DNA from 2 places in the Nonomuraea sp. NBC_00507 genome. Region 1 is predicted to be linked to the other one. Evidence: riboswitches for the same ligand, from Rfam matches in the RefSeq annotation. Region 1 holds a riboswitch; the other holds the start of a gene.
What was found. Region 1 has a riboswitch for glycine ahead of gcvP (aminomethyl-transferring glycine dehydrogenase). Riboswitches for the same ligand answer to the same signal wherever they lie in the genome.
Positions count from the first base shown of each region.

Region 2: it holds a riboswitch for glycine, as region 1 does, so the genes downstream of both, gcvT (glycine cleavage system aminomethyltransferase GcvT) here and gcvP (aminomethyl-transferring glycine dehydrogenase) in region 1, are expected to answer to the same signal.

Region 1 covers NZ_CP107853.1:8,194,989-8,213,102, forward strand. Annotated here, with positions in the region: gene OHA25_RS39570 (TetR/AcrR family transcriptional regulator C-terminal domain-containing protein) at 1-68, shown strand, start outside; gene OHA25_RS39575 (DUF5999 family protein) at 266-457, shown strand; gene OHA25_RS39580 (alpha/beta hydrolase family protein) at 467-1,057, opposite strand; gene OHA25_RS39585 (hypothetical protein) at 1,139-1,492, shown strand; gene OHA25_RS39590 (hypothetical protein) at 1,503-2,291, opposite strand; gene gcvP (aminomethyl-transferring glycine dehydrogenase) at 2,404-5,229, opposite strand; glycine riboswitch at 5,286-5,400, opposite strand; glycine riboswitch at 5,401-5,500, opposite strand; gene OHA25_RS39600 (MerR family transcriptional regulator) at 5,549-6,169, opposite strand; gene OHA25_RS39605 (bifunctional nuclease family protein) at 6,317-6,787, opposite strand; gene ftsR (transcriptional regulator FtsR) at 6,908-7,561, opposite strand; gene OHA25_RS39615 (FHA domain-containing protein) at 7,620-8,132, opposite strand; gene OHA25_RS39620 (mannose-1-phosphate guanyltransferase) at 8,402-10,906, opposite strand; gene OHA25_RS39625 (CDP-alcohol phosphatidyltransferase family protein) at 10,911-11,492, opposite strand; gene OHA25_RS39630 (GNAT family N-acetyltransferase) at 11,561-12,367, opposite strand; gene OHA25_RS39635 (phosphoribosylanthranilate isomerase) at 12,364-12,987, opposite strand; gene OHA25_RS39640 (response regulator transcription factor) at 13,117-13,791, opposite strand; gene OHA25_RS39645 (sensor histidine kinase) at 13,788-15,401, opposite strand; gene OHA25_RS39650 (class I SAM-dependent methyltransferase) at 15,530-16,120, shown strand; gene OHA25_RS39655 (hemerythrin domain-containing protein) at 16,199-16,753, opposite strand; gene OHA25_RS39660 (enoyl-CoA hydratase/isomerase family protein) at 16,797-17,585, opposite strand; gene OHA25_RS39665 (alpha/beta hydrolase) at 17,582-18,114, opposite strand, start outside.
Region 2 covers NZ_CP107853.1:11,655,054-11,665,734, reverse strand. Annotated here, with positions in the region: gene OHA25_RS55480 (hypothetical protein) at 1,027-1,194, shown strand; gene OHA25_RS55475 (hypothetical protein) at 1,298-1,897, shown strand; gene OHA25_RS55470 (L-serine ammonia-lyase) at 1,922-3,298, opposite strand; gene gcvH (glycine cleavage system protein GcvH) at 3,356-3,745, opposite strand; gene gcvT (glycine cleavage system aminomethyltransferase GcvT) at 3,742-4,827, opposite strand; glycine riboswitch at 4,862-4,957, opposite strand; glycine riboswitch at 4,958-5,055, opposite strand; gene OHA25_RS55455 (hypothetical protein) at 5,149-5,982, shown strand; gene OHA25_RS55450 (gamma-glutamyl-gamma-aminobutyrate hydrolase family protein) at 5,979-6,671, opposite strand; gene OHA25_RS55445 (3-oxoacyl-ACP reductase) at 6,681-7,445, opposite strand; gene OHA25_RS55440 (aldehyde dehydrogenase family protein) at 7,451-8,791, opposite strand; gene OHA25_RS55435 (glutamine synthetase family protein) at 8,794-10,155, opposite strand; gene OHA25_RS55430 (FadR/GntR family transcriptional regulator) at 10,279-10,681, shown strand, end outside.

The DNA of each region.
Region 1 (18,114 bases):
CGGATGAAAGAGCCGACATGGACTTCGAGCGCGGACTCGACGCTCTCCTCAAGGGTTTGCAAACGTGATGCGCGTGTCACGCTTGGCCCGTTATCCTGCATAAGGCACGCTGTGTCGAAGGTCACACGTTCCGGGGACCCCCCTGTAACAGTCCGAAGGGACTATGTCGGAATGTGTGACGGACATCGCACACTTGCCAAAACGACAACCCGAGCCGCTCCCGTCCCTCAGCGGGGGCATTTCACGAGATATCGGAGGCACGCCGATGTGCCCGCACGACCCGGCCTGTCCGGATGCAGAGGCGCCAGACCGCGAGAAGGCACGCACTCTCGCCTGCCACCCCGAGCAGGGATGGAGCCTGCTCTGCAACGGCGTCGTCCTGTTCGAGGACACCGGGGAGCTCCTGCCCAGCGGCGCCAGCATCGAACCGCACCGGCCCGTGGTCGGCGCGGCCTGACCTACGGACCTACGCGTAGTGGGTGATCCACTCCGCCACCACCTCGCCCACCCGGGCGGGGTCCTTTTTCAGGTCGTGGCCCTCCCCCGGCAGCACCACCAGGAGCGCCGCGTCCGCCGCGTCGGGGATGCCGAACGGATCACGGTCTCCGTTGACGACCAGCACGTCCACCCCGGCGCCGCGTAGCTCCTCGGCCCTGGACCGCTCGGGCTTGCCGGGCGGATGCAGCGGGAAGGCCAGCGCCACGACCGCCGCCGCGCCGACCGCCTTGGCCGTACGGCAGGCGACCCGCGCCCCGTTGCTCCGCCCGCCCTGCACCAGCGGCAGCTCCGGCCACCGCGCACGCAGCTCGCTCAGGACGACCTCCCATGCCTCGTCCTGCCGGGCCGGCGAGCCGGGCGCCCGCGCCCCCGCCACCCTGAACGCCTGGGTCACCCTCGCCACGACGGCCCCGGCCCCGAGCGCGGCGGCACGCACGGCCACCAGGTCGGGAGCGTCCACTCCCCCGGCGGCCCCGTGGGTCAGCACGAGCAGCAGCCGCGGCTCGGCCACCTCGTCGACCTCGACCATCGCGGGCCCTCGCGGGGTCATGACCTCCATGGGAGAACCGTACCTTCGGACGATTCCGGCCTACCCCTCAGGGCTGATGACGGCGTGCCGCGTACGGGGCATGATTTTCCTATGCCAGACAAGCGTCCCCTCCGGGATGATCTGCAGGCCACGCTCGACGCGCGCCGCGATCTCGGCCCGGACTACGAAGCCGCGTTGGTCGAGTCGTTCGTGGAACGTCTCGACGAGACGATCGCCGCCCGCGTGCAGGCCGAGCTGGCCGTACGCGGCGCCGCCCCACACCGGCACCAGGGCAAGAACCCCGGCTCCGCGATGATCCCGGTCGCGCTGGGCTCGATGGGCATCGGCATCCCGCTGACGGCGATCGCGGCGGGCAACGCCGGCCTGGTGGGGCTGACGATCACCTGGCTGGCGATCGTCATCATCAACGTGGCCGCCGCCGCGGCCATCATGCGCCGCGGCTGAGCCGGGCCCGTCAGGCGTCGCGGTCGTAGCGGAGGCGGACCTCGGCTGCCAGGCTCTCGTCCTCGTGCTCCAGCCCGTACGCCCACACCCGCTCGGCGTCCTCCTCCCGCCCGCGCAGCGGCAGGGTGCGGGCCAGCAGCTCGATGGCCAGCGCGCTGGTCTGGGGGTCGGCGCCGCCCTCCACGGTGTCGGCGAACTCGGCGCAGGCCAGCTCCAGATGCGCGATCCCCAGCTGCACCCGCAGCCCCGGCACGTCCTCCTCGGGAGCCGACTCCAGCGCCTCCATGAGGACGTCGGCCGCCATCCCGGGCTCGTCGTGCTCCATCAGCAGATCGGCCAGCTGCCGGGCCGCGTGTGCGCCGATCTGGCCGTCGCCGGCCGCCATGGCGGCCCGCAGCTCCGCCTCCGCCTCCTCGAGGCTCGTGGCCAGCCGGGCCAGCGCGAGATGGGCCAGCGGCACGTACGCGGCGGTGCCGACGCCCAGCACGGCCTGCCAGGCGGCCCTGGCCTGCTCGGCCCGTCCCTCCCGCTCGAAGCCCTGCGCGAGATGGCAGGCGGCCTGCGCGGCGTATTCAGGATGGCCGGTGGACAGCGCGGTCCTGGCCGCGGCGCGGGCGGCCTCGACGTCGCCGCGCTCCTCCAGCACCACGGCCAGCCCCACGGCGGCCTGGGCCCGGTCGGGTCCTTCAGGGTCGGCGGCCAGCCGGCTCAGGATGGCGGCGGCTCCGTCGAGATCACCGTCCTCGGCGAGGCGGCGGGCGGTGTCGAGGGGCGGTGTCTCCAGCTCTGAGAACGTCAAGAGAGCTCCTTCTGGCGACGGTCGCACGAAGCTTAACCACTTCTGGCGATCATGTCTGCTCAGTTGACGCTGAAGGACTGGCCGGCCCTCGATTCAGGGCCGGCCGGACGACTCAGTCCTCGTAGGCCTCCAGCGGCGGGCACGAGCACACCAGGTTGCGGTCCCCGTACGCCTGGTCGATGCGCCGCACCGGCACCCAGTACTTGCCGTCCCGCAGCGACGGCACCGGGTAGGCGGCCTCGGTCCGCGAGTAAGGGTGCGCCCACTCGTCGGCGACGACGGACTCGGCCGTGTGCGGCGCGTTACGCAGCGGGTTGTCGGTCTTGTCGTAGTCGCCGGACGCCACCTTGGAGATCTCCCCCCGGATGGCGATCATTGCCTCCGCGAACCGGTCGAGCTCGTCAAGGTCCTCGCTCTCGGTCGGCTCGATCATCAGCGTCCCGGCCACCGGGAACGACATCGTGGGCGCGTGGAAGCCGTAGTCGATGAGCCGCTTGGCCACGTCGTCCACGGTGACGCCAGTCTCCTTGGTGATCTGCCGCAGATCGACGATGCACTCGTGGGCGACCAGCCCGCCGCGCCCGGTGTACAGCACCGGGTAGTGGGGGGCCAGGCGCCGGGCGAGGTAGTTGGCCGACAGGATGGCCTGCTCGGTCGCCGCGGTCAGGCCGTCCGAGCCCATCATCCTGATGTACGCCCACGAGATCGGCAGGATCCCCGCCGACCCGTACGGGGCCGCCGAGACGGGCCCGACGGGCGTGTCGTTGTGCAGCGGGTGGCCGGGCAGGTAGCGCGCCAGGTGGGCGCGCACCGCCACCGGGCCGACACCCGGGCCGCCGCCGCCGTGCGGGATGCAGAACGTCTTGTGCAGGTTGAGATGGGACACATCGGCCCCGAACTCGCCCGGCTTGGCCAGCCCGACCAGCGCGTTGAGGTTGGCGCCGTCGACGTAGACCTGCCCGCCGGCGCCGTGCACCTTGGCGCACACCTCGGTGATGCTCTCCTCGTACACGCCGTGCGTCGACGGGTACGTCACCATGATCGCGGCCAGCGCGTCCCGGTGCTTGTCGATCTTGGCGTCGAGGTCGGCCAGGTCGATGTTGCCGTCGGCGTCGCAGGCCACGACCACCACGCGCATCCCCGCCATGACGGCGCTGGCGGCGTTGGTGCCGTGCGCGGAGGACGGGATGAGGCAGACGTCGCGCCCGCTCTCGCCGTTCGCGCGGTGGTAGGCGCGGATGGCCAGCAGCCCGGCGAACTCGCCCTGCGAGCCGGCGTTCGGCTGGATCGACACCGCGTCGTAGCCGGTGATCTCGGCCAGCCAGCGCTCCAGCGTGCCGATCAGCTCCGTGTAGCCCGCGGCCTGGGCCTCCGGCGCGAACGGGTGGATCGCGGCGAACTCGGGCCAGGTGATCGGCTCCATCTCGGTGCTTGCGTTCAGCTTCATCGTGCAGGAGCCGAGCGGGATCATCGAGCGGTCCAGCGCGATGTCCTTGTCCTGCAGCTTGCGCAGGTAACGCAGCATCGCCGTCTCGGAGTGGTGACCGTGGAAGACCGGGTGGGTCAGGTACGCCGACTCGCGCAGCAGCGCGGCGGGCAACGCGTCGGCGTCCAAGGCCACCTCGGAGGCGTCCACGCCGAACGCCGCCCATACCTTGGTCACGTCGGCGGCGCCGGTCTTCTCGTCGCAGGCGATCGAGACGTGGTCGGCGTCGGCCTGCCAGAGGTTGACGCCCCGCTCGGCGGCCGCGGCGACGACCTCGGCGGCCCGGCCGGGGACGCGCACCAGGACGGTGTCGAAGAACTCGCGGTGCACGACCTCCAGGCCGGCCTCGCGCAGCCCGTCGGCGAGGACGACCGCGTGCCGGTGGACCCGGTGGGCGATGCGGCGCAGCCCGTCGGGGCCGTGGTAGACGGCGTACATGCCGGCGATGACGGCGAGCAGGACCTGCGCGGTGCAGATGTTGCTGGTGGCCTTCTCGCGGCGGATGTGCTGCTCGCGGGTCTGCAGGGCCAGCCGGTAGGCGGGGTCGCCGTCGGCGTCGACGGACACGCCGACCAGGCGGCCGGGCATCTGCCGCTGCAGCCCCTCGCGTACCGACATGTAGGCGGCGTGCGGCCCGCCGAACCCGAACGGCACCCCGAAACGCTGCGAGGAGCCGATGGCGATGTCGGCGCCGAGCTCGCCCGGCGCGGCCACGAGCGTGAGGGCCAGCAGGTCGGCGGCGGCCACGACGAGCGCGCCCGCCTCGTGCGCGGCGGCGGCCACGGCGCGGAAGTCGCGCAGCCGCCCGGAGGCTCCCGGGTACTGGACGAGCACGCCGAAGCACTCGGGCAGCTCGCCGTCGAGCGGGTGCTCCACGAGCGTGATGCCGAGCGGCTCGGCGCGGGTGGCCAGCACCCGCTTGGTCTGCGGCAGCGCGTCGGCGTCGACCACGAACACGTTGCTCTTGGACTTGCCGGCGCGCCGGGCCAGCGTCATGGCCTCGGCGGCGGCGGTGGCCTCGTCGAGGAGGGAGGCCCCGGCGACGGGCAGGCCGGTGAGGTCGGAGACGACCGTCTGGAAGTTCAGCAGCGCCTCGAGGCGGCCCTGTGAGATCTCCGGCTGGTAGGGGGTGTACGCGGTGTACCAGCCCGGGTTCTCCAGCAGGTTGCGGCGGATCACCGCGGGCGTGATCGTGTCGTGGTAGCCCAGGCCGATCATCGAGGTCAGCACCCGGTTGCGGTCGGCGAGGGCGCGGAGCTCGGCGATCGCCTCGGTCTCGCTCGCGGCGGCGGGCAGCTGGAGCCGGTCCTTGGCCCTGATGGCCTCGGGGACGGCCACGGCCACCAGGTCGGACACGGACTCGAAGCCGACGGCCTCGAGCATGCGCTGCTGCTCGGCAGCGGAGGGGCCGATGTGCCGGGATGAGAACGGCGGAGCTGACAGGTCGGTCATGGACAGTGCCTCCCGAGGCTATGGAGACCGGCGCCAGGGCGCGGGCGAGTGCCGGATCTCCCCACTCTGTCAGCGCGGCGTCACCGCGACCTGAGAGCTTCACCCCCGTGAACAGGGGCTTGCACCGTCGGTGAGGCACGCCTGGCGGGCGCGCCTGCTTTCCAGAGTTGCCTCGCCCGAGCGGTACGGGGTGCCTGAGAGATTCCGGGGAGGGTTGCTCCTTCGGCGCCCCGGGACCCGTGGGCCCCAGAGACTCTCCCGCACGGGGTCGTCAGCCTTGCTGTCCTACATTACAGCCCCTATGCGTTACAAGGGGATTTCACCCGATGCGTCGGGCGCGGCGGCGGCGGGCGAGTTCGTCAGCGGGGTGGTCGGCCGGGACGGTGTCCTCGACCGCCGCTCTTTCCCCCGGCAGCTCCGCGAGGGATCCCTCGACCTCGCGCCAGACCCGGCCGAGCGCGATGCCGAACACGCCCTGGCCGCCCTGGAGCAGGTCGATCACCTCGTCGGCGGAGGTGCACTCGTAGACGCTGACGCCGTCGCTCATGAGCGTGATCTGGGCGAGGTCGGCGACCCCGCGATCGCGCAGATGCTGCACGGCCGTGCGGATCTGCTGCAGCGACACCCCGGTGTCGAGGAGCCGCTTGACGACTTTGAGCACCAGGATGTCGCGGAAGCTGTAGAGCCGTTGGGAGCCCGAGCCTTGCGCGGCCCTGATCGTGGGCTCTACCAGGCCCGTGCGCGCCCAGTAGTCGAGCTGCCTGTAGGTGATGCCGGCCGCCGCGCAGGCCGTGGGCCCGCGGTATCCGATGTCGCCCGGCAACGCCGCCGGCTGCTCGTCGAAGAGCAGTCCCTGCTCCCCGGCACGCTGCCGCGCGTCCTCACGCCGTACCGGATCTTCCTGGCCGGCCGTCTTTCCCTCGCCGCTGCTGACCGCCACGCGGACCTCCGGCTTTCTCTCATCCCGTGGCCTGATCTGGGGGTTCATGAAGGGCGGCCACGGGTTTCACTTGCACCGTAGGACCGTGACCATGCTCAGTCAACGATCCGGCTCGGCGCGTCGTGAAGCGTAAATGCACCGAAATACCTACCCCGCCCTGCCGAAGTCTTCGGGAGTGATTGTGTCAAGGAACTCCCTGAACTTCTCCACCTCGTCCTCTTGGTCGTCGGGGATGACCACGCCGGCCTCCTGGACCACCTCCTCGCTGGCGAAGATGCGGGCTCCGGTGCGCAACGCGAGCGCGATCGAGTCCGACGGCCGCGCGCTCACCTCCACGCCGTTGGAGAACACCAGATCGGCGAAGAAGATGCCATCACGCAGCGCGACAATGTTGACCGCCCGCAGGCCGACGCCCAGGGCGCTCAGGACGTCACGGAAAAGGTCATGGGTGAGCGGCCGCGGCGGTGGCTCCTCCGCTTGGGCCAGGGCGATCGCCGTCGCCTCGGTCATGCCAATCCATATCGGAAGGAACCGCTCCCCGTGTGCCTCCTTGAGCAAGACGATCGGCTGGTTTGTGGGCATTTCAACTCTTACGCCCACGACCTCCATCTGCAACACGGGCTGCTCCGTATTCCTGACCGGTCACCCGGCACAGCTCTTCGCTCGACTGGCTACTTCAATTCAACGTAACACCCGGCGGGCCTGGAATGTGCCGTCGGCTCCCTGCTCGCCTCGCTCTCAACGGCCCAGCACCGACCGTACGCCCGTGCGTACCAGAGATGCGTGCAGATCGAGCAAGAGGGCCGAAAGCTCCCTGGCGATCTCCTCCGCCTCGCCGGCGGCCCCGGGGGCGCGCCGTTTCAGCACGGGCGCGACGGTCTGCTCGACCAGACCGCACTCGCGCTCGGCCGCAGCCTTGACCGCGCGCAAATGCCGGGCGTGCAGGCCGAAGCGGGCCAGGGCGCCGACGGTGCGCGCGACCTTCAGCGCCTCCTCGTCGTAGCGCCTGGCCACCGGGGCGAGCAGGCCGTAGTCCTCCAGCTCGGTGAGCGTCTCCTCGTCGATCTCCGCGGCCTCGAGCAGCTCGGCACGGCTGAGCTTGACCTCGTGCTTGTCCTGCACCGCGCGGGGGCGGCCGAAGCTCTCGGCCATCCTGTCCTTGATCACCCGCAGCGGCAGGTAGTGGTCGCGCTGCTCGGTGAGGATGAAACGCAGCTGCTCGACGTGCAGATGCGTGAACTTGCGGTAGCCGGAGGGGCTGCGCTCGGGCTCGATCAGCCCTTCGCCCTCCAAGAACCTGATCTTGGAGATGGTGACATCGGGGAACTCGCCCTGCAGGAGCGCGAGCACCTCCCCGATGCTCATGTGCGAGCGTGCCGCCTGGGGGCTCATGCGACCTTCGGCCTCATGAGCCCAGGGGCCGTGTCCATGCGTCGCTCGCTTGACTCGCTCATGCCCCGGCGTTGCCCCGCATCAGGAAGACCAGGCGGAACTTGCCGATCTGCACCTCGTCGCCGGAGTGCAGCGGCACCTCCTCGATCCGCTCCCTGTTGACGTAGGTGCCGTTGAGGCTGCCGACGTCGCGGACGGAGAACTGGCCACCACGATGCCGGTAGAACTCGACATGGCGGCGGGAGACCGTGATGTCGTCGAGGAAGATGTCGCTCTCCGGGTGGCGCCCGGTCGTGGTCAGCTCCTTGTCGAGCCGGAAACGACTCCCCTGATTGGGGCCCCTGGTCACCGTGAGCAACGCCGTGCCGGGCGGCAGCTGCTCGACGAGCGCCCGCTCGGCCAGGAGCATGTCACCTGTCTCAGCCTCGTATGCCTCGATTCCCGCGACGGAGATCGTCGACGTGGTGTCCCCGGAGACCTCGGGTCTGGTCAGCGGTGACCCACAACGGGAACAGAAACGGGCATCCTCGGGGTTGGCGTGCCCGCACTGCGTGCAGTAGACGCTCGGCATCGATCGGCTCGGCCTCCTACCGCGAAGACGCGGCGACGGTGCTCGGGGCGCGCCTCGCTTCGCTTTCTCACGTTTGCGAATGCCGCAACATACGCTGATCAGCGGTAAAGGTCAACTCGGGGCGCTGGACTGTGGTGTGGACGCAGACAAAGTTACCGCCGCTTCCGCCCCGTGGTCCATGCCGCCGCGCGTTTCAACATTACGATCTTGCGGCGCCGTCCGCGCGCTTCGCGGGCGAACTTTTTCAGATCACACTCGGTGACCGGCCCCTAGGTGGCGGCCTGCTCCACGATGCGCGCCCAGTGTTCGAGCAGCGCCTGGGCGCCGTCCATGTCGGGCGCCTCGGCCCACAGATCGGTGAGGGGCTCGGTGGCGGCGGGCAGGATCAGCACCCAGCTCCCGTCGTCGTGGGTCACGCGCACCCCGTCGGTGGTGTCGATGCGGTGCCCCTCGGCCTCGGCCTCGGCCGCCTCGATGACCGAGCGCATGACGGCGCCCTTGGCCGCCCAGGGCGTGGGCACGGCCCGCTTGAGCAGCTTGACCTCGGGGATCCTGGCGTCGATCTGGCTGAGCGACAGGCGAGTGCGGGCGACCAGCCCCAGCAGGCGCATGAACGCGGCCAGCCCGTCGATGGCCGGGCTGAACTCGGGCACGACGAAGCCGCCGCGCCCGTCCGCCGCGAAGATCATGTCGGCTCCGGCGGCGGCCGAGGTGAGGGCGTCCAGCGCGGTGGAGGTCCACTGCACCTGCACGCCGTGGAAGCGGCAGACCTGCTCGGCGACCCTGGTCGTGGTGACCGGAAGCGCCACCTGGCCGCCCCGGCGCTCGGCGGCGACGAGGTCGAGCACGACGAGCAGCGCCCGTTCGTCGTTGATGAGCTGGCCCATCTCGTCCACCAGGGCGATGCGCTCGCCGACCGGGTCGAACCGCACGCCGAAGGCCGCACGCGAGGAGCTGACCAATTCGGACAGGCGCTGCAGGTCGCGGCGGCGCTCGGCCAGCGTCTCGGTGGGCGAGAGGTCGTCGAGGCGGGCGTTCACGGTCAGCACCTCCACCCCGAGCCGGCCGAGTAACGCCGGCAGCACCAGCGACGAGGTGCCGCCGGCGCAGTCGACGACGACCTTCATGTCCCTGATGCCCTCCATGCCGACGTGGCGCAGCAGCTCACGCGTGTAGTCCTCGACCGCCCTGGCCGGGTAGGTGAGCTCGGCGATCTCGCCGGGGAAGGCGCGGCGGAACTCCTGCCGGGAGAAGACCCGCTCCAGCTTGCGCTGGGCGGCCGGCGGCAGGTCGGCGCCGCGGCCGTCCATGAGGACGATGTCGACGCTCTGCGGATCGCCTGGCGTGGTACGCAGCGATATGCCGCCCGCGGCCGACTCGCGGCCGGTGTGGAAGCGGGCCACCGGCAGCGGGGCCGCCTCCAGGTCGAGCACGTTGATGGCGCTGGCGGTGAGCGCGGCGTTGACGGCCCGCTTAAGCGCCCTGGCGGCCAGTGAGCAGTCGCGGGAGGTGACGACGTGCTCGCCCTTGTTCAGGGTGGTGGCGTACGCGCTGGCCAGGCGCACGCACAGCTCGGCGGTGATCTCGACGTTGACCAGGCCGCTGACGCCCCGGGGCCCGAACAGGTTGCGCTGGCCGCGCGACTCCCAGATGACGCTCGTGTTGACGACCGCGCCCGCCTCGATGGTCTTGAACGGGTAGACCCTGACGCCGCTGGAGACGTACGCCTCGGCCTCGATGACGCACTCGTCGCCGACGACGGCGTTCTCCTCGATGCGGGCCCCGGCCATCACATCCGTGCTCTTGCCGATCACGCAGCCGCGCAGGTGGGCCCCCGGGCCGAGGTAGACGTTGTCGTGGACGATCGCGCGGTGCAGGAACGCGCCCTCGCGCACGACTACGTTGTTGCCGAGCACGGTGAACTCGCGTAGCTCGGCGCCCGCCTCGACCTTGGCGTACTCGCCGATGAGCAGCGGGCCTTTGAGCACGGCGTCGGGGTCGACCGAGGCCGACTCGGCGACCCAGACGCCGGGCGAGAGCTCGAAGCCGCCGATGTCCAGGGCGACCTTGCCGGACAGGGCGTCGGCCTGCGCCTTGAGGTAGCTCTCGTGGGTGCCGACGTCCTCCCAGTAGCCGTCGGCCACGTACCCGTAGAGGGCGGCGCCGCGCTCGAGCAGGGCGGGGAAGACGTCGGATGACCAGTCGACGGGCTCGTCGGCCGCCACGGCCTCGAGGACCTCTGGCTCCATGACGTAGACGCCGGTGTTGACGGTGTCGGAGAAGACCTGCCCCCAGGTGGGTTTCTCGAGGAAGCGCTGCACGCGGCCTTGTTCGTCGACGATGATGATCCCGAACTCGAGCGGGTTCGGTACGCGTTTCAGGCCGATTGTCACAAGCGCCGCATTTTCCCGATGAAATCGGATCATTTCCGTTAAATCGATATCCGTCAGGGCATCGCCGGAGATCACCAGGAATCGATCGTCGCGAAGGCGGTCGGCGGCGTTCTTGACGCTGCCCGCGGTGCCGAGGGGCAGGTCCTCGGTGGCGTACTGGAGGCTCATGCCGAGTTCGTCGCCGTCGCCGAAATAGTTGCGCACCAACGCCGCGAGGAACTGCACCGTCACCACCGTCTCGGTGACGCCGTGCCGCTTGAGCAGGCGCAGCACGTGCTCCATGATCGGGCGGTTGACCACGGGGAGCAAGGGTTTGGGCTGGTTGGCGGTCATCGGACGCAGCCGAGTGCCCTCCCCGCCCGCCATGACGACCGCCTTCACCCGATCACTCCTTTTTGGCCGACGTTACGAGCTGCCGCACCTGTACCGCATACAGCACCCCTGCCCACCAGTAGAGGCCTGTTCCCCAGAGTGCGAACGCCCATCCGGCAATTCGGGCTATATCGGCATACCACCCAGTGTGGGATGCAAGGAAGAGGAGAGGGAAGGCATACATGAGGTTGAACATGGCGGCCTTGCCCAGGAAATGCACCTGAAGTGCCCTATAGCCGTATTTGCGGAGTACGGGGAAGCAACTCGCGACGAAGAGTTCCCGCGCCACGATCACCGCGACCAGCCACCAGGGGATGACGTCGCGCAGCAGCAGCGCCAGGATCGTGGCGCCCACATACAGCTTGTCGGCGGCCGGGTCGATGATCCGGCCGAGCTTGCTGGTCTGGTTGAACGCGCGAGCGATCTTCCCGTCGAGCCAGTCGGTGAACCCGGCCACCGCGAGGACCCCGATGGCCCACCCGTCCGCCTTGGGCCCGAGAACCAGCCAGAGGAACACGGGCACGCCGAGGAGGCGCAGAAAGCTCAGCAGGTTGGGAACCGTCCAGATCCGGTCCTCGGCGGAAGTTTCGCTCACGAGGCAGACCCTACTGCCTGGAACTCCACCACAGCGGCCCCGCCTGCGGCGGACTGCCCGGGGACCGGTCAGGTGCGCAGGAACGCGTGGACGCGGCCCAGCTCCTCGAAGCCGAGCCGGGCGTAGAACTCCTTCGGCCAGCCGGACGCGCCGGCCACCAGGAAGATCAGCTCGGCCCCAGCAGCCTCCGCCAGGAGCGCGATGATCAGGGCACGCGCGTATCCCCGGCCCCGGTGCTCCTCGCCGGTGAAGACGTCCTCGATCTGGGCCACGCCGCCGTGCGCGTAGAGGTCCGCCCTGGCGGCGATCCGGCCGTCCGGGGCGCGCAGGCCGCGGAAGGCCACCGCGTCGGCGCCGCGCAGCCGGGTCTCCACGCGGCGGGCGAGATCGTCGATCACGTGCTCCGGGGCCTGGGGCAGACTGCGGCGCCAGTCGCGGCGCAGCACCGGCACCAGCTCCTCCAGATCGAGGTGCACGGCGGCGGGCGGGTCGGCCGGGATCGCGCCGCGGAAGGCCATGACCACGTTGGTCTCGTGGTCGTAGCCGGCGGCGGCGAACGCGTCCGCCAGCGCCGTGCCCAGGCGGTCGTCGTCGACCGACACCAGCCGGTGGGCACGCTTGGCGAGGACCTCGTCGGCCGCCCGCAACAGTGCGCCGGAGGCCGGGCCGGGACCGTCACCGGCGCCGACGATCAGCTTGTTGTCGTCGTAGGAGCCCGGGTAGCGCTCGTCGAGCACCGCGAAGCCGCCGGGCACCGGGAGCGTCCGCGGCGCCCTGCGGCGGGCGAAGGCGCGCATGAAGCCGACCGCGCGGGCCAGGTCGGCCGCCGCGCCCTGTCGCGCCAGAGCGGCGGCGCGCGCGAGCTCCTCCGTCACGCCGATCGGCTTGCCGGGCGGGCGCCCCGCACCGCCTGCAGGAACGCCGTGATGAGGGCCGGGTCCTTCACGCCGGGCGAGGACTCCACGCCGCTGGACACGTCGACCCCCCACGGCTCGGCGGCGGCGATCGCCTCCGTCACGTTGGCCGGGGCGAGGCCGCCGGCCAGCAGCCACCTCCCCGACGGGCGGCCGCGGATCGCGGCCCAGTCCCACGGCAGACCGGAGCCCGCATGGGGGGCGTCGACGAGGAGCAGGTCCTCGTCGTAGGCGCCGCACCGCAGGTCGGCCTCGGCGTCCACCGCCCTGATCAGAACGGCTCCGAGGTCCTTGAGCGCGGTGAAGTCGCCGTGCGGGTGCCTGCCGTGCAGCTGGACGGCCCGCACGCCGGAGGTCAGCGCCGCCGCCCGCACCGCGCCGGGGTCCTCGCCGCGGAACACGCCGACGGTCAACACGTGCGCGGGAACCAGCGCGGCCAGCTCGGCGGCACGCTCGGGCGCGATCTGCCGGGGGCTGCGGGTCATGACGAACCCGACGGCGTCGGCGCCGGCCTCGACCGCGGCGGCCACGTGCTCGGGCTCGGTCAACCCGCAGATCTTGACGTACACATCCTGGGGCACACCTGAAACCTTAGCGGCGGCGCGCGGTTGCCGGTGACCGCGCCCGGATCAGCGCCGTGGCGTCAGCCTGCGGGATGATCGCCGATCCGCCGGACGGCGGACACCTGGACCTCCGGGGCCGGGGAGGCGTCAGCCGGGGCCGCGGCGTACCGGGCGGAAGGAGGCGTCCACGAGGCCGGTGCGGTGAGCCACGACCGCGGCCTGGATGCGGTTGCGCAGTCCCAGTTTCTCCATCGCGGCGGCGATGTGGGTCTTGACCGTGGTGACGCCGACGTGCAGCTCCTCGGCGATCTCCGCGTTGGACAGGCCGGTGCCGACCAGGGCCAGCACCTCCACCTCGCGTTCGGTCAGCCCCGGGGGCGGCGGCGCGGTGGCCTGCTCCTCGGCCGCCAGGAACCCTTCGACGACCCTGCGCAGCACCGACGGCGCGAGCAGCTGCTCGCCGGCCGCCGCCCGGCGCACGGCCTCCACCATGCGCTCCGGCTCGTCGTCCTTGACCAGGAAGCCGACGGCCCCGGCCCGCAGGGCGGCGTAGACGTTGGCGTCCTCGGCGAACGTGGTCAGCACCACGATCCTGCTCGCCGGGCGGGCGGCCAGCACCCGCCTGATCGCCTCCAGGCCGTCGACCCTGGGCATGCGCAGGTCCATGAGGATCACGTCGGGCACGTGGCGGTGGGCCAGGCGGACCGCCTCGGCGCCGTCCTCGGCCTCGCCCACGACCTCCATGCCGCCCGCGGCCTGCAGCAGCATGCGCACGCCCGCGCGGACGAGCGCCTGGTCGTCGGCCACCAGCACGCGGATCACACGGCGCTCCCCGAGGGCAGGCGCGCAGGCAGGCTGGCGGCCAGCAGCCAGCCGCCCTCGCCGTCGGGGCCGGCGGTGAGGGTGCCGCCGAGCGCGCGCACGCGCTCGCGCATGCCGGCCAGCCCGCGGCCGGAGGACGGCAGGCGTTCGATGCTGGTGGGCGGCCGGCCGTTGCGGATCTCCACCGACAGCGCCTCACCGGCGGGGACCACGCTGACGCGGACCCGGGTGCCGGGGCCTGCGTGTTTGAGCACGTTGGTGAGTCCTTCCTGGACGATGCGGGCGGCGGAGGTGCGGGCGATGAGCGGCGCCTGGTCGGTGGCCGGGTCGAGGTCCAGGTCTACCACGAGCCCGGCGGCGGCCATGCGCTCGGCCGACTCGCGCACCACGTCGGCGGGGTTGGCCAGCAGGTGGGGCTCGTTGTCCGGCCGGGTCCCCTCGCGCAGCAGGTCGAGCAGATCCCGCAGGTCCTGCAGCACTTGATGGCCGGTCTCGCGGATGTCGTTGAGCGCGTCGGCGACGGGGCCGTCGGGCGCGGTGTAGCGGGCGGCGCCGGCCCGCAGCACCATGGCGCCGACGTGGTGGGCCACGATGTCGTGCACGTCGCGGGCGATGCGCTCGCGTTCGGCCAGCTGGTCGGCCCGCACCTGCGCGAGCGCCGCCCGGGCGGCCTCCTCGGCGCGCAGCCGGTCGGCGGCCACGGCGGACTGCCGCACGCCGAGGTAGCGGCCGATCGCGATGGGCGTGGCGACCAGCGTCATGAGCACGCCGACGCGGAACGGGGTGATGTCGGTGTCGTCGCCGACCACGGCGATCGCGGTCAGCAGGCAGCCGGCGAAGTACGCCGCCACCGTCCACGGCCAGGAGGCCACGCGCATGGCGAACACACCGACAGCGATGAGGGTGAGGATCACGCACGTGTTGACCGCGTCGTTCAGGTAGGTGTCGGCGGACAGCAGCAGCACGCCCTGCAGGAGGAAGACCAGCCCGGGAAAGCGCCGGGCGATGCCCAGTGCCAGGCCGCCCACCACGGCCAGCAGCCCGACGACCCAGACGGGCTGCGTGCCCGAATGCCAGGAGGTCCAGGTGCTGAGCACGGTGATCGCCACCCCGGCGGCCGCCAGCAGCGCGTCCGGGGTGACGTCGCGCTCCTCCAGGCGCCCGGCCGAGCTGCGCAGGTAGGCGCCCAGCACGGCGGGGAAGACCGGCAGCAGCACCGCGTACATCCACGCGTTGGCGGTGAGCGCGATGCCGGGGTCGGCGATGTTGACCGCGGTCGCGCCGATCGTGGCGGCAACGGCCACCGCCGTGGCCCGCCGGCCGGACCGGAACCCGGCCACACCGAGCGCGACGCACACGAGGATCTGCGCGGTGTTCGAGGTGAGCGATCCCAGCTGGTCGGTGACGACGAGCAGGACGGCCAGGTAGAGGGTGACCGGCACCGGCCACCGCCGGACCAGCCCCATGGGCAGGCCCGCCAGGAGCGCCATCGGAATGTTCAGCTCCGCGGGCAGAGAGTTCGTCTCGCCCGCATGGGCCGTGGTCAACAGGGCCAGAGCCACACCCGAAACGGCCAGCAGGACATCCAGCGGCACACCGCGCCAACGCATGCGCACACGGTATCCGGCCGCGATGAAGGGCCAATCCTCCCGGCGGAGGACCCCTCCTCCTCCTTGTGGCCGCAGGGACCGTCCTCAGGGGGGAGCGATTGGTCAGATCTTGGCCCTAGTTTTGTCCTATGTCTAACGGCACTGCTCTCTTTCTCGGTCAGTTCCTCCGCTCCCCTGCCATGATCGGCGCGCTGGCGCCGAGTTCCCGGCAGCTGGCCGCCGCGGTGTGCACGCCGATCCCCGAGCGTGGCGAGCCGACCGTGGTGGAGCTGGGCCCCGGCACGGGGTCGTTCACCGCGGAGATCCAGCAGCGGCTCTCCGGGCGCGGCCACCATCTGGCCGTGGAGGTCAACGAGCCGCTGGCGCGGTTGCTCACCGAGCGTTTCCCCACCGTGGACGTGGCGCACGCGGATGCGGCGCACCTGAGCGAGCTCCTGCGGGAACGGGGATTGCGACAGGCGGACGTGGTGGTGAGCGGGCTGCCGTGGGCGGCTTTCCCGGAAGGCTTGCAGAGGGATCTGCTGGGCGCCGTGACGGCGTCGATGTGCCAGGGAGCGGCCTTCACGACGTTCTCCTACATTCACGCCATCCCGCTCAACTCGGCGCGGCGTTTCCGGGAGCTGCTGGCCGAGCGTTTCGAAGAGGTCGTACGGGGACGCACGGTGTGGCGCAACGCTCCCCCGGCCTTCGTCTTCCACGCGCGCCGTCCCAGGCCCTGACGGAAAAAGGGGCACCCGCGGCGGAGGAGCTCCTGCTCAACTACCTCACTGCCCCGGGTGCTCGGCCCTGCTCGCGCTTCAGCCCGGCTTGCCCATAGCCTTGTGGATCACGTCCCGGGCCCGATCCATGATGGCAACGGGCGGGCCTACGAGCAGGTTCTGCGCCGCCGTCTCGACCCCCGGGTGCGGGTGCGTGGGCGCCATGGCCTCCGCTGCCTTCACCCCGACGGCCATCGCCTGACGCTCCTTGTCGCCGGTGGCCTGCTTGAACTTGGGAAACTCTTCGTGTTCCTCATGCTCGGCGTGCGCGACGACGGCTTTGCGCAACGTGGCGAGGTTGGTGGCGAACTGAGGATGGTCGACGCCGTCCTGCTCCATCTGCGTGAGCATGTCCTTGGCGGCGTTCTCCTCGGCCAGCCGTTCATCGACCACCTCCTGGCCGTGGTCGAGTTTGCGGCGCGCGTACGGGTGGACGATCTCCTCCTCCGCTGTCTCGTGGACGGCCAGCAGCCGCACCAGGCTTCGGAAGGCCTCTTCTTTGTCCTCCGGGGCGGCGTTCTCGACCTCGTCGAACAGGCCTTTGATCTCCTCGTGCTGGCGTAGCAGCAGGTCGATCACATCGTTGTCCTTCATGAGCTTGCGCCTACCCGAGGCCTGGGGAAGCACACGCCAGCCCTCAGCCGAAGGACGGGGGCCGTTTCTCCCGCAGGGCGCGCACTCCCTCGGCCACGTCGGGGCCGGTGAAGCCGAGGAACTCCATCGCCAGCGAGGCGTCGAAGGTCGGCCCGGCCAGCCGGAGCCAGTTGTTGAGCGAGTATTTGGTCAGCCTGATCGCCTCCTGGGAGCCGGCGGCGAGCCGGACGGCGATCTCCATGGCCTTGTCGTGCACCTGGTCGTCGTCCACGCACAGGCTGACGAGCCCCATCCGCTCGGCCTGCTCACCGGTCACCGGCTCGCACAGCAGCAGGTGGTATTTGGCCTTGGCCAGGCCGCACAGCAGCGGCCAGACGATCGCGGCGTGGTCGCCCGCCGCGACGCCGAGCCTGGTGTGCCCGTCGATGATGCGCGCGGTGCGGCCGGCGACGGAGATGTCGGCCAGCAGCGCGACCGCGAGCCCGGCACCCACGGCGGGACCCTGGATGGCGGAGACGACCGGCTTGGCGCAGTTGAGCACGTTGTAGACGATGTCGCGGGCCTCGGCGAACACGCGCAGCCTGGTGGCGTGGTCGCGGGTCATCTCCTCGATCATGGACAGGTCGCCGCCGGCGGAGAACGCCCGGCCCTCTCCCCTGACCACGATCGCCCGCACGCTCTCGTCGCGGCCGGCGTCGCGCCAGATCTCGGCCAGCTCGCGATGCGCGGTCATGTCGACGGCGTTGAGCCTGCCCGGCTCGCTGATCGTGATCCGCAGCACGCCGCCGGCCGGGGTGTCGATCGCGAGCTTGGTGTAGGCGTCGTAGGTCACCACGATTCCCTGAGCCGTCGCGCCACGTAATCACGGGCCTCGGCCGCCTGGTCGAACAGGCCGGGCAGGGCGAAGAAGCCGTGCAGCGCGCCGTCATACCTGCGGCTCTCGGCCGGCACGCCGGCCTGGGCCAGCCGCCGGGCGTAGGCCTCGCCCTCGTCGCGCAGCACGTCGTATTCGGCCGTCACCACGGTCGCGGGAGGCAGCCCCGCGACGTCGGGCAGCCGCAGCGGGGACAACCGCGGGTCCGCGCGATCCACCCCGTCGGCGTATTGCCGCGCGAACCATGCCATCTCCGCGGCCGGCAGGACGTAGCCCTTCGCGCATTCGGCGTAGCTGGGCGTGTCCATCGCGGCGTCCAGCACAGGGCAGACGAGGGCCTGGTGCGCCAGCCGCAGCCCGGCGTCGCGGGCCTGCCAGGCCGCGACCGCCGCGACATTGCCGCCCGCGCTCTCGCCGACCACCGCCACGCTGCCATTGCTCTGGTAGAAGGCGGGCCGGGCGAAGATGTCGCGCACGACGGTGAACG
Region 2 (10,681 bases), 3.5 Mb from region 1:
TCGGGCAACACACGGCATTCACCCAGGGCCGCCGGACCCAGGTCGACAACGGGTGGCGCATCCCCAGGCCGATCCGTGCGAGGCACGTCCACAGGCTCCGGCACGTCCACAAGCTCCGGCACGTCGCAAGGCTCTAAGGTGGTCGCGCCCTGGAAAGCCCCGCCCTCGGGCATGGACGCGGCGTCCATCTCAGCGGCCCGCTCGTAGTCGAGCCACCGCACTCCCTCCCCGACCTCTGGGTTGTACTGCCCCTCTGGAAGGACCCGCCGGACACTCGGCTTGCGCTCGCGGAACACGGCTTGCCTCCTGTCATCATCGATGACCGATCGTAGAGGAGCCGTCACTCACAGGAGGCGAAGTCGGGAAGATTCGCCGCTTGAACCACCCGCCGTACCTGTACAAACAGGTCCAATCGCGACGTCAGTACACGATTGCGCTGACGGTTGGCTCCCGCTGTCTAGTCGACCTCGTCGTCGTAGATCGTGAACTTCACCGTCAGGGCCGAGGTGTGGATCTCGTATGCCGCAGGGATGTGGGCGTCTGGCAGCGCAATGCAGTCCCAGCGATTCGGCCAGCTTGGCTTCCAGCTTTTCGCGTGAGCCGGCGGAGATGACGACCGTACCTTCGGGATCGGGCTCGCCGCGCTCGATGCGCGCAATACCCTCCCGGATAACCCGTTGGTCCTCCTCATCTTGGAGCCGCTGCAGCTTCTCCTTGAGTGCGGCGTAATCTGACGCCTAAACCAGTACGGCCTCCGGACGGCCATGAACGCGTGAAGGTTTCATGCTGAATCGTGGCGGCTGGCTCGCCATGAACTTGTCGCCTCAAGAATCGCTTGACGGTTTCGGGCGGGGCACGCTGGAGCGTTTGCGCTGGATGAAGATGGAGTATGTGCTTCGCGACGCGGACGGGAAGGTCGTTCGTACGGTTCACTGGTTCAGGAATGCTAGACGACATGTGGGGCCTCACGCCTGACGCCTTCCGCTTTTCGAGGTCACTGACGGCACGCCCTCCTCTAGGTGGGTGGTGAGCTACGTTCCGCCCGGTCCGCTCACCCCGGACGTCGGATCATCGTTGATCGCCTTCCGGGAGTGGGCGATGGACCACCTCTACTACGAGCGACTTGTCGATGGAGACGAGCAGGCTGTCGCCGCTTTCAGGTGGGAGAAGGCGCTTATTGACCACGAGGCATAGAGCCCGGTCCAGCGGATGGTCGGAACTCCTGCGGGCGTGCGCGATGTTGATGTGTCCGCATTGGCCGAACGCGCTGATGGCGAATGCGTCGGGTGGCCATGATGTGGGGGAGTTGTCCGGTTCTGGCCTGGCAGTCATCTTCGTGAAATGTGCGATCTCGGACATAGTGCTCACGGTTTCCACTCTCCAGGGCGGGCGGCTTCGTCGAGAGCATCAAGTCGGCCATGCCGAGCGAGTACTGGAGATAACGGTTGAGGAGGCGTTGGAGGCGGCGAAGGCATCGAAGAACACCACGGTGCGTAAGTTGATCACAGACAACCGCTTCAAGAAGAAGGACGAGGTCTGCATGGACGGGTCCACAGCAGAGGAGCGATTCCGGACGGACAGCCGCCACCTGGCGGAGATAGGTCGCCGGCTGAGCGAGCAACTGCAGCCCGTGACGGTTCGCCTTCCTGCGGAGTTGATCGGCAGAGCTCGCGCAGCGTGGCTTCGGGATGAGGTCGAAGAGCTGCAGGCCGAGGATTTCGAGAAGTGGCTCATGAGGTCGCTGGCGGGTGAGTTCGCCTTGATAGGGCTGGCTGCCGCTGAGCTCGCAGAGTCCGAGGGCGGCGAGGTGGTCGTCCGGCTCGATCCCCGCCGGATCGCCCACGCACTGTTCGCCGCGGACCTATGGGAGGACCGCCCCTGGGGGGTTGGTGCCTGACGCTTTGTACTGTGGTCGGTCAGGTCAGCACTCGATGACGTTGACGGCTAGGCCGCCTCGCGACGTCTCCTTGTACTTGTCCAGCATGTCCCGGCCGGTGTCCCTCATCGTCTTGATGGCCTTGTCCAGGGCCACAAAGTGCTTCCCGTCGCCGCGCAAGGCGATTCTCGCCGCCGTGATCGCCTTGTTGGAGGCGACCGCGTTGCGTTCGATGCACGGGATCTGGACCAGGCCGCCGATCGGGTCGCAGGTCAGGCCCAGGTTGTGTTCGATGCCGATCTCGGCGGCGTTCTCCACCTGCTCCGGCGTGCCGCCCATGACCTCCGTGAGGGCGGCGGAGGCCATCGAGCAGGCCGAGCCGACCTCGCCCTGACAGCCCACCTCGGCCCCGGAGATCGAGGCGTTCTCCTTGAAGAGGACGCCGATGGCGGCGGCGGTGAGGAGGAAGCGGACTACGCCGTCGTCGTCGGCGTGGGGGACGAAGCGGGTGTAGTACGTCAGGACGGCCGGGATGATGCCGGCGGCGCCGTTGGTGGGGGCGGTGACGATGCGGCCGCCGGCGGCGTTCTCCTCGTTGACCGCCAGGGCGAAGAGCGTCACCCAGTCCATGGCCTGGAGCGGGTCCTTCTCGGGGGGCTCGGTCTGCAGGCGGCGGTAGAGCTGGTTGGCGCGGCGCTTGACCTTGAGACCGCCGGGCAGGACGCCTTCCTTGGAGATGCCGCGGCGGACGCAGTCCGACATGACGTTCCACAGGTTGAGGATTCCGGCGCGGATCTCTTCCTCGGTGCGGCCGAAGGCCTTCTCGTTCTCCAGCATCAGGGCGGAGATCGACAGGCCCGTGTTCGAGCAGTGTTTGAGGAGCTCTTCCCCGGTGGTGAAGGGGTAGGGAAGCACGGTGTCGTCGGGCTTGATGCGGTCGGCGCCGGTGGCGTTCTCGTCCACGACGAAGCCGCCGCCGACCGAGAAGTAGACCTTTTCCCGCAGCGTGTCGCCGTCCGCGGTGTAGGCGGTGAAGCGCATGCCGTTCGGGTGCTCGGGGAGGGAGATCTTGCGTTCGAAGATCAGGTCCTCGCCGACGACGAAGGGGATTTCGTGGGTGCCGTAGAGGTTGACGGTGCCGGAGGCGCGCATCGCGGTCAGGCGGTCGTCGATGGTGTCCACGTCCACGAGTTCGGGCTTCTCGCCCGACAGGCCCAGCAGGACGGCCTTGTCGCTGCCGTGGCCCTTGCCGGTGAGGCCGAGTGAGCCGTACAGGATGGCCTGGACGCGCGCCACGCGCGGCAGCAGGCCGTCCTCGTCCAGGCCGCGGGCGAACTTGTGCGCGGCCGCCATCGGGCCGCCCGTGTGCGAGCTCGACGGGCCGATACCGATCTTGAACAGGTCGAAGACGCTGATCGCCATTGATGGGCGCCTTTCATGCAAGGCCGGGGCCCGCTGAACGGGCCCCGGCGAAATGGGTCAGGACTCGCCTGAGGTGAGCGCCTTGTACTCCTCGGCGGACAGCAGGTCCTCCGCGTCGCCTTCCATGCGGACGCGGAACATCCAGCCCTCGCCGTACGGGTCGCTGTTGACGACCGACGGGTCGTCCACGACGGCCTGGTTGATCTCGACGATCTCGCCGGCGACGGGCGTGTAGATCTCGCTCACGGACTTGGTCGACTCCACCTCGCCGACGGAGTCGCCGCCCTCTACGGTCGAACCGACCTCGGGGAGCTGCACGTAGACCACGTCACCGAGGGCGTCGGCGGCGAAAGCCGTGATGCCGACGGTCACGGTCAGCCCGTCATCGAGCCCGGCCACCCACTCGTGCTCCTTGGTGTAGCTCAGCTCGTCAGGGATGTTGCTCACTTCTTCCTCCTGTAAAAGGGCAGCTCTACCAGGTCCATAGGTTCTTGACTGCCCCGGATGTCCACGGCCAGGCCTTCTTCGATGCCGGTGTCCACGTAAGCCATAGCAATGGGCTTGCCCAGAGTCTGGGAAGGCGCACCGCTGGTGACCTCGCCGACGACGGCGCCGTCTTTGGTCACCGGGTAACCGTGGCGCGGCACCCGGCGTCCCCGCGCGACCAGGCCGACGAGGCGGCGCCGCGGCGGGTCGTCCTTGACCGCCTCGAGCGCCGTCCTGCCGACGAAGTCGCCGGGCTTGTCGAATTTCACCACTCTGCCGAGCCCCGCGTCGAACGGGGTGAGCTCGGCGCTGAGCTCGTTGCCGTACAGCGGCATGCCCGCCTCGAGGCGGAGCGTGTCGCGGCTGGACAGGCCCGCGGGCTTGAGCCCGTACGGCTCGCCGGCCGCCATGAGGGCGTGCCACAGCGGCGCGGCATCCTCGTTCGCGACGAAGAGCTCGAAGCCGTCCTCGCCGGTGTAACCGGTGCGGGCGATCAGCGCCTGCCGGCCGTCCACCACGCCGGGCAGGCCCGCGTAGTACTTGAGGCCGCCGAGGTCGGCGTCGGTGAGCGTGGCGAGGATCTCCTGCGCCCGCGGGCCCTGGACGGCGATGAGCGCGTACTGGTCGGAGCGGTCGTCCACGACGGCGTTGTACGCCTTCGTACGCTCTTTCAGCTCATTTCCGACTTTTTCGTAGTTTGAGGCGTTTGCCACCACCATGAACTCTTCGTCCCCGAGCCGGTAGACGATGAGGTCGTCGAGCACCCCGCCACGCTCGTTCACGATCATGGTGTATCTGGCCCGCCCGGGCTCCAGCGCTGACAGATGCCCGACCAGCGCATAGTCCAGGGCCTGGCCGGCCTGCGGGCCCGTCAGGAAGATCTCGCCCATGTGCGACAGGTCGAACAGCCCCGCCGCCTGCCGGACGGCGTTGTGCTCCGCGGACTCGCTGCCGTACCGGAGGGGCATGAGCCACCCCGCGAAGTCGGTCAGCGTGGCGCCGAGGCTCTCGTGAACGTCTCGTAGCGGTGTCGGTCGGGACATTTATCGCACCTCAGGACAGGATCGGATGCCAGCATCCTCCCCCTCTGTCATCGATGCCTGAGAGCTTCGCCCGGGTTTTGCCGGACTTTCACCTTCGGCGAGGCCCACAGGCCTGCTTTCCAGAGGACACCTCGTCCGTGCGGTCCTTTGCCTTGAGAGGTTCGCGGGGAGGGCTTGCTCCTTCAGGGACCCTGACCGGCTGTCAGGGTGCTCTCCCGCACGGTTTCGTGGGTGATGTCCCGTAAGCCTAGTGCCGTTACGGGGGTCTTGTCGCGTTCGGGCGCCCGTGAACCGCTCGGGCGGTGATGACGTTGAAGGGGCATGAACCGGCGAATGGCGGCCATCGGACTCGCGGCGGCCCTGACCATCACGTCCTGCGGCGCCGAGAGCGCCGCGTCCCCGGCGCCGCCCCCTCGGTACGAGGCCAGCCTGACGGTGCTCGAAGGCCACGGGCACGGGCCTCAGCTGTGTTGGGCGGTGGCCGAGTCCTTCCCGCCGCAGTGCGGTGGCCCCGACGTGGTCGGCTGGGACTGGAGCAAGGTCGGGCACGAGTCGCAGGGCGGCGTGAAATGGGGTTCGTACCGGGTCGTCGGCACTTGGGACGGCGCCCGGCTGACCCTCACGGAGCCGCCCGGCTCGCCCGTGTATGAGGAGCCTCCGACGACCGACTTCACCACTCCGTGCCCCGCGCCCGAGGGCGGCTGGCGGCCCGTCGATCCCGCCAAGGCCACGGAGGCGACCCTGGAGAAGGCGATGAAGCGGGCGGGGACGGCCAAGGAGTTCGCGGGCGCCTGGATCGAACCCATCGGGCCGACGCCTGACCCGTCGGAGGAACTCGACGCCTACGCGCGGGGGCAGGTGCTCAATCTCAGGTTCACCGGCGACCTGGCCGGGCGCGAGGCGTGGATCCGCGAGGTCTGGGGCGGCGCGTTGTGCGTCAGCGGCGCGGAGCGTACCGAGGCCGAGTTGCACGCGATCCAGCGGGAGGTCGAGAAGGAGCTGGGCGACGCCCTCATCTCCTCCGCGCCCAGCGTCACTCGCAACCGGGTCGAGGTGGAGACCTGGCTCGCCTCCGACGACCTGCGCCGCACGTTCGACCAGAAGTACGGCGCGGGCGTCGTCGTCCTCGACAGCGTGCTCAAGCCCGTCGGTTAGCGGCAGGCGGCCACGAAGGTTTCGAAGATCGCGCAGTCCTCGGCCGCCTCCGGGTGCCACTGCACGGCCATCGTGAACGACTCCGTGTCCATCTCGACCGCCTCGATCGTGCCGTCCTCGGCGGTGGCGGACACCGTGAGGCCCGGGGCGAGGCGGTCGATGGCCTGGTGGTGGTAGTGCGGGACCGTCACCGGCTCCGTGCCCAGCGCCTTGGCCAGGCGTGTGCCCGGCACGGGGACGACGGGCAGCGGGCCGAAGCGGCCGGGCGCGGGGGAGTGCCCGTCGTGCCCGACCACGTCGGGGAGGTGCTGGTGCAGGGTGCCGCCGAGGGCGACGTTGAGCACTTGGAGGCCGCGGCAGATCCCCAGGTACGGCAGGCCGGCCTCGAGAGCGGCATTCAGCACCGCAAACTCGGCCTCATCCCGAAATTTGCGAACATAGCCGACCTTTTCCCCCGGCTCCTGGCTGTAGCGGGCCGGGTCGATGTCGCCCCCGCCCGCCAGGATGAGCCCGTCGAGCCGCCCCACGACAGGCGCGGGATCGCCGGCCGGCGGCAGCACGACCGGCTGCCCGCCGGCGCGGACGACCTGCTCCACGTACATGTACGGCAGCAGCGCGACGGTCATGTCCGCCCACACCGTGAACTTCGCCGGCTCGACGTAACAGGTGATCCCGATGACCGGACGCACGATTTCCTCCTAGAGCGGCGTCACGTAGGCGCCGGAGATGCCGCCGTCCACCAGGAACTCGCTGGCCGTGATGAACGACGCGTCGTCGCTGGCCAGGAACGCCACCGCCGCCGCGATCTCCGTCGCCTCGGCGAAGCGCCCCACGGGTACGTGCACCAGCCGCCGCTGCGCCCGCTCCGGGTCCTTGGCGAACAACTCCCGTAGCAACGGTGTGTTGACCGGGCCGGGGCACAGGGCGTTCACCCTGATGCCCTCCCTGGCGAACTGCACGCCCAGCTCCCGCGACATCGCCAGCACGCCGCCCTTGGAGGCGGTGTAGGAGATCTGTGACGTCGCCGACCCCATGACGGCCACGAACGACGCCGTGTTGATGATCGAGCCCTTGCCCTGCCGCCGCATGTACGGGAGGACGTGCTTACAGCACAGGTAGACGCTGGTCAGGTTGACCTCCTGGACGCGGCGCCAGGCGTCGATGCCGGTCTCCAGGATCGAGTCGTCGTCGGGCGGCGAGATGCCGGCGTTGTTGAAGGCGATGTCGACGCTGCCGTAGGTGTCGTACGCCGTCTGGAACATCCTGACGACGTCGTCCTCGCTGGTCACGTCGGCCTTGATGAAGAGGCCGCCGACCTCGTTGGCGGCCTTGCCGCCCGCCTCCTCGTCGACGTCCACGCAGACGACCTTGGCGCCCTCCTCGGCGAACCTGCGGGCCGTGGCGAGCCCGATGCCGCTGCCCGCGCCGGTGATGACCGCCACCCGATCCTGCAACCGCTGCACTTGTTTCACTCCCAGGAGATGAAGACGTTCTTGGTCTCGGTGAACGCCGCCAGGGCGTCCGGGCCGAGTTCCCTGCCGAGTCCGGACTGCTTGAAGCCGCCGAAGGGGGTCCAGTAGCGGACCGAGGAGTTGGAGTTCACCGAGAGCGCGCCCGACTCGACCGCCCTGGCCACCCGGAGCGCCCGCCCGACGTCCCGGGTCCAGATGGAGCCGCTCAGTCCGTACGGAGTGTCGTTGGCGATCCTGACGGCGTCGGCCTCGTCCTTGAACGGCGCCACCGACACCACGGGCCCGAAGATCTCCTCGTTGAACGTCCGGTCGGTGACGTCGGGGGTCAGCACGGTCGCCGGGAACCAGAAGCCCTTGCCCTGCGGGCACGTTCCCTGGAGGTAGGGGTCCTGGACGAAGCCGCGGACGCGTTCCAGGTGCTCGGCGCTGATGAGTGGGCCCATCTCGGTGCTCTCGTCGAGCGGGTCGCCGACCTTGACGGCCTGAACGGCGGGCGCGAGCAGGGCCATGAAGTCGTCGTACACGTCGGCCTGGACGAGCAGCCGGGAACGGGCGCAGCAGTCCTGCCCCGCGTTGTCGAAGACAGCGTAAGGAGCCGCCTTCGCGGCCTTCTCGAGGTCCGCGTCCGCGAAGATGATATTCGCGGATTTGCCGCCCAGTTCCAGCGTCACCCGCTTCACCTGCGCGGCCGCTTTGGCGGCGATCTCCTTGCCCACCTCGGTGGAGCCGGTGAACACGATCTTGGCCACGTCCGGGTGCTCGACCAGCCGGGCCCCCGCGACCTCCCCTGCCCCAGGCAGAACCTGGAGCACCCCCTCGGGGAGGCCCGCCGCCAAGGCCAGCTCCGCCAGCCTCAGCGCCGACAGCGGAGTCCATTCCGCCGGCTTGACGATCACGGTGTTACCGGCCGCCAGCGCGGGGGCCACGCCCCACGACATGATCAGCATGGGGAAGTTCCACGGCACGATGACGCCCACGACGCCCAGGGGCTCCTGGAACGTGATGTCCACACCGCCCGGCACCGGGATCTGCTTGCCGTGGTTGCGTTCGGGGGCGGCGGCGTAGAAGTGCAGGACGTCGCGTACGGCGCCGGCTTCCCAGCGGGCGCTCCCGATCGGGTGCCCGGCGTTGGCCAGCTCCAGCCCCGCCAGCTCCTCGCCGTGCTCGCCCACCAGGTCGGCGAAGCGCCGCAGCAGCCGCGCCCGGTCGCCGGGGGCCACGTCGCGCCAGGCCGGGTACGCCTTCCTGGCACGCTCCACCGCCCGGTCGACCTCGGCCGCGTCGGCCAATTCGACCTCGGCGAGCACGTCCTCGGTCGCCGGATTAACGATCTTCATGCTCACATCCGTTCGAACCCACGGAACATCTCCCAATCCGTCACCGCCGCGTCGAACGCGGCCAGCTCCACCCGCGCGTTGTTCGCGTAGTGCTCGACCACGTCCTCGCCGAACGCCACCCGGGCCAGCTTCGACCCCTCGAACAGGGCCAGCGCGTCGCGCAGCGTGTGCGGCACGGTCTCGGCCCCCGAGGCGTAGGCGTTGCCCTCGAAGGGGTCCTCCAGCGGCAGCTCGTTGTCGATCCCGTAGAGCCCGGCCGCGATCAGCGCGGACACCGCCAGGTACGGGTTGACGTCGCCGCCCGGCACCCGGTTCTCCACGCGCAGCGACTGGCCGTGGCCGACGAGGCGCAGCGCGCAGGTGCGGTTGTCGACGCCCCATTTGACGGCGGTTGGGGCGAAGCTGCCGGGCACGTAGCGCTTGTAGGAGTTGATGTTGGGGGCGTACAGGAGGGTGAGCTCGCGTAGGCAGGCCTGCTGGCCGGCGATGAAGCGGGCGCCGAGCGGCGACAGCCCGAACGGCCCTTCGCCCGCCATCACCGGGTCGCCGTCCACGGTGCGCAGCGAGATGTGGATGTGGCAGGAGTTGCCCTCGCGCTGGTTCGGCTTGGCCATGAAGGTGATCGACTTGCCCTCCTGGGCGGCGATCTCCTTGGCGCCGTTCTTGTAGATGGCGTGGTTGTCGCAGGTCTTGAGCGCCTCGTCGTAGCGGAAGGCGATCTCGTGCTGGCCCAGGTTGCATTCGCCCTTGGCGGACTCGACGTACAGGCCGGCGCCTTCCATGCCCCGCCTGATGCGGCGCAGGAGCGGCTCGATGCGGGCGGTGCCGAGGAGGGAGTAGTCGACGTTGTAGAGGTTCGCGGGCGACATGTCGCGATAGGCGCGCTTCCAGGCGTCCTCGTAGCTGTCCTCGTAGACGACGAACTCCAGCTCGGTGCCCACATACGCGGCCAGGCCGCGCTCGGCCAGGCGGGTCAGCTGCTTGCGCAGGATCTGGCGGGGCGAGGCGGTCACGTCGCCGCCGTCCTCCCACGCCAGGTCCGCCATCAGCATCGCGGTCCCCTCCTGCCACGGCACCCGGCGCAGCGTGGCCAGGTCGGGCTTCATCACGAAGTCGCCGTATCCGCGCTCCCAGGACGACATCGCGTAGCCCGAGACGGTGTTCATGTCCACGTCCACCGCGAGGAGGTAGTTGCAGCCCTCGGAGCCGTGGTGCAGCACCTCTTCGAGAAAGTAGCGCGCCGACAACCTCTTGCCCTGCAACCGGCCCTGCATGTCGGCGATCGCCAGCAGAACGGTGTCGATCCGCCCGGCCGCCACCTCGTCACGCAGCTCGTCGGCGGTCAGGAACCCTTCGCTGCTCACGTGACGTCGCTCCCATCTGGCATGGCGCGCTTTCCGGTGATTGGGCTAGTCTCAGACCATTGATGTGCATGCCGGGATCGCTTGTCAAGACCTGAGGCCACGTTGGACGAGTCGGCGCGTTTGATGACGGTGTTGCGCCCGGTCAGGGCGGGCAACGCCTTCGAGGAGACCGTGGAACGGCTGCTCCAGGCCATCAAGCTGGGCGTGGTGGCGCCGGGCGACAAGCTTCCCCCCGAGCGTGAGCTGGCCGTCCAGCTCGGCATCAGCAGGGTGACCCTTCGCGAGGCGATCCGTGCCCTGTCGGACGCGGGCTACCTGGACGTGCGGCGGGGACGGTATGGAGGGGCCTTCGTCACGTACGAGCCGCCCAAACCGGACGCGGGCGACCTGCGGCAGGTCCTGGCGGAGATGGGCATGGACGACCTTTCCGACGCCCTGACGTTCCGGCTGGCCGTCGAGTGCGGGGCGGCCCAGGTCCTGGCCACCTCCGAGCTGACCGGCGAGAAGCGGGCCGTGCTGCTCCGCA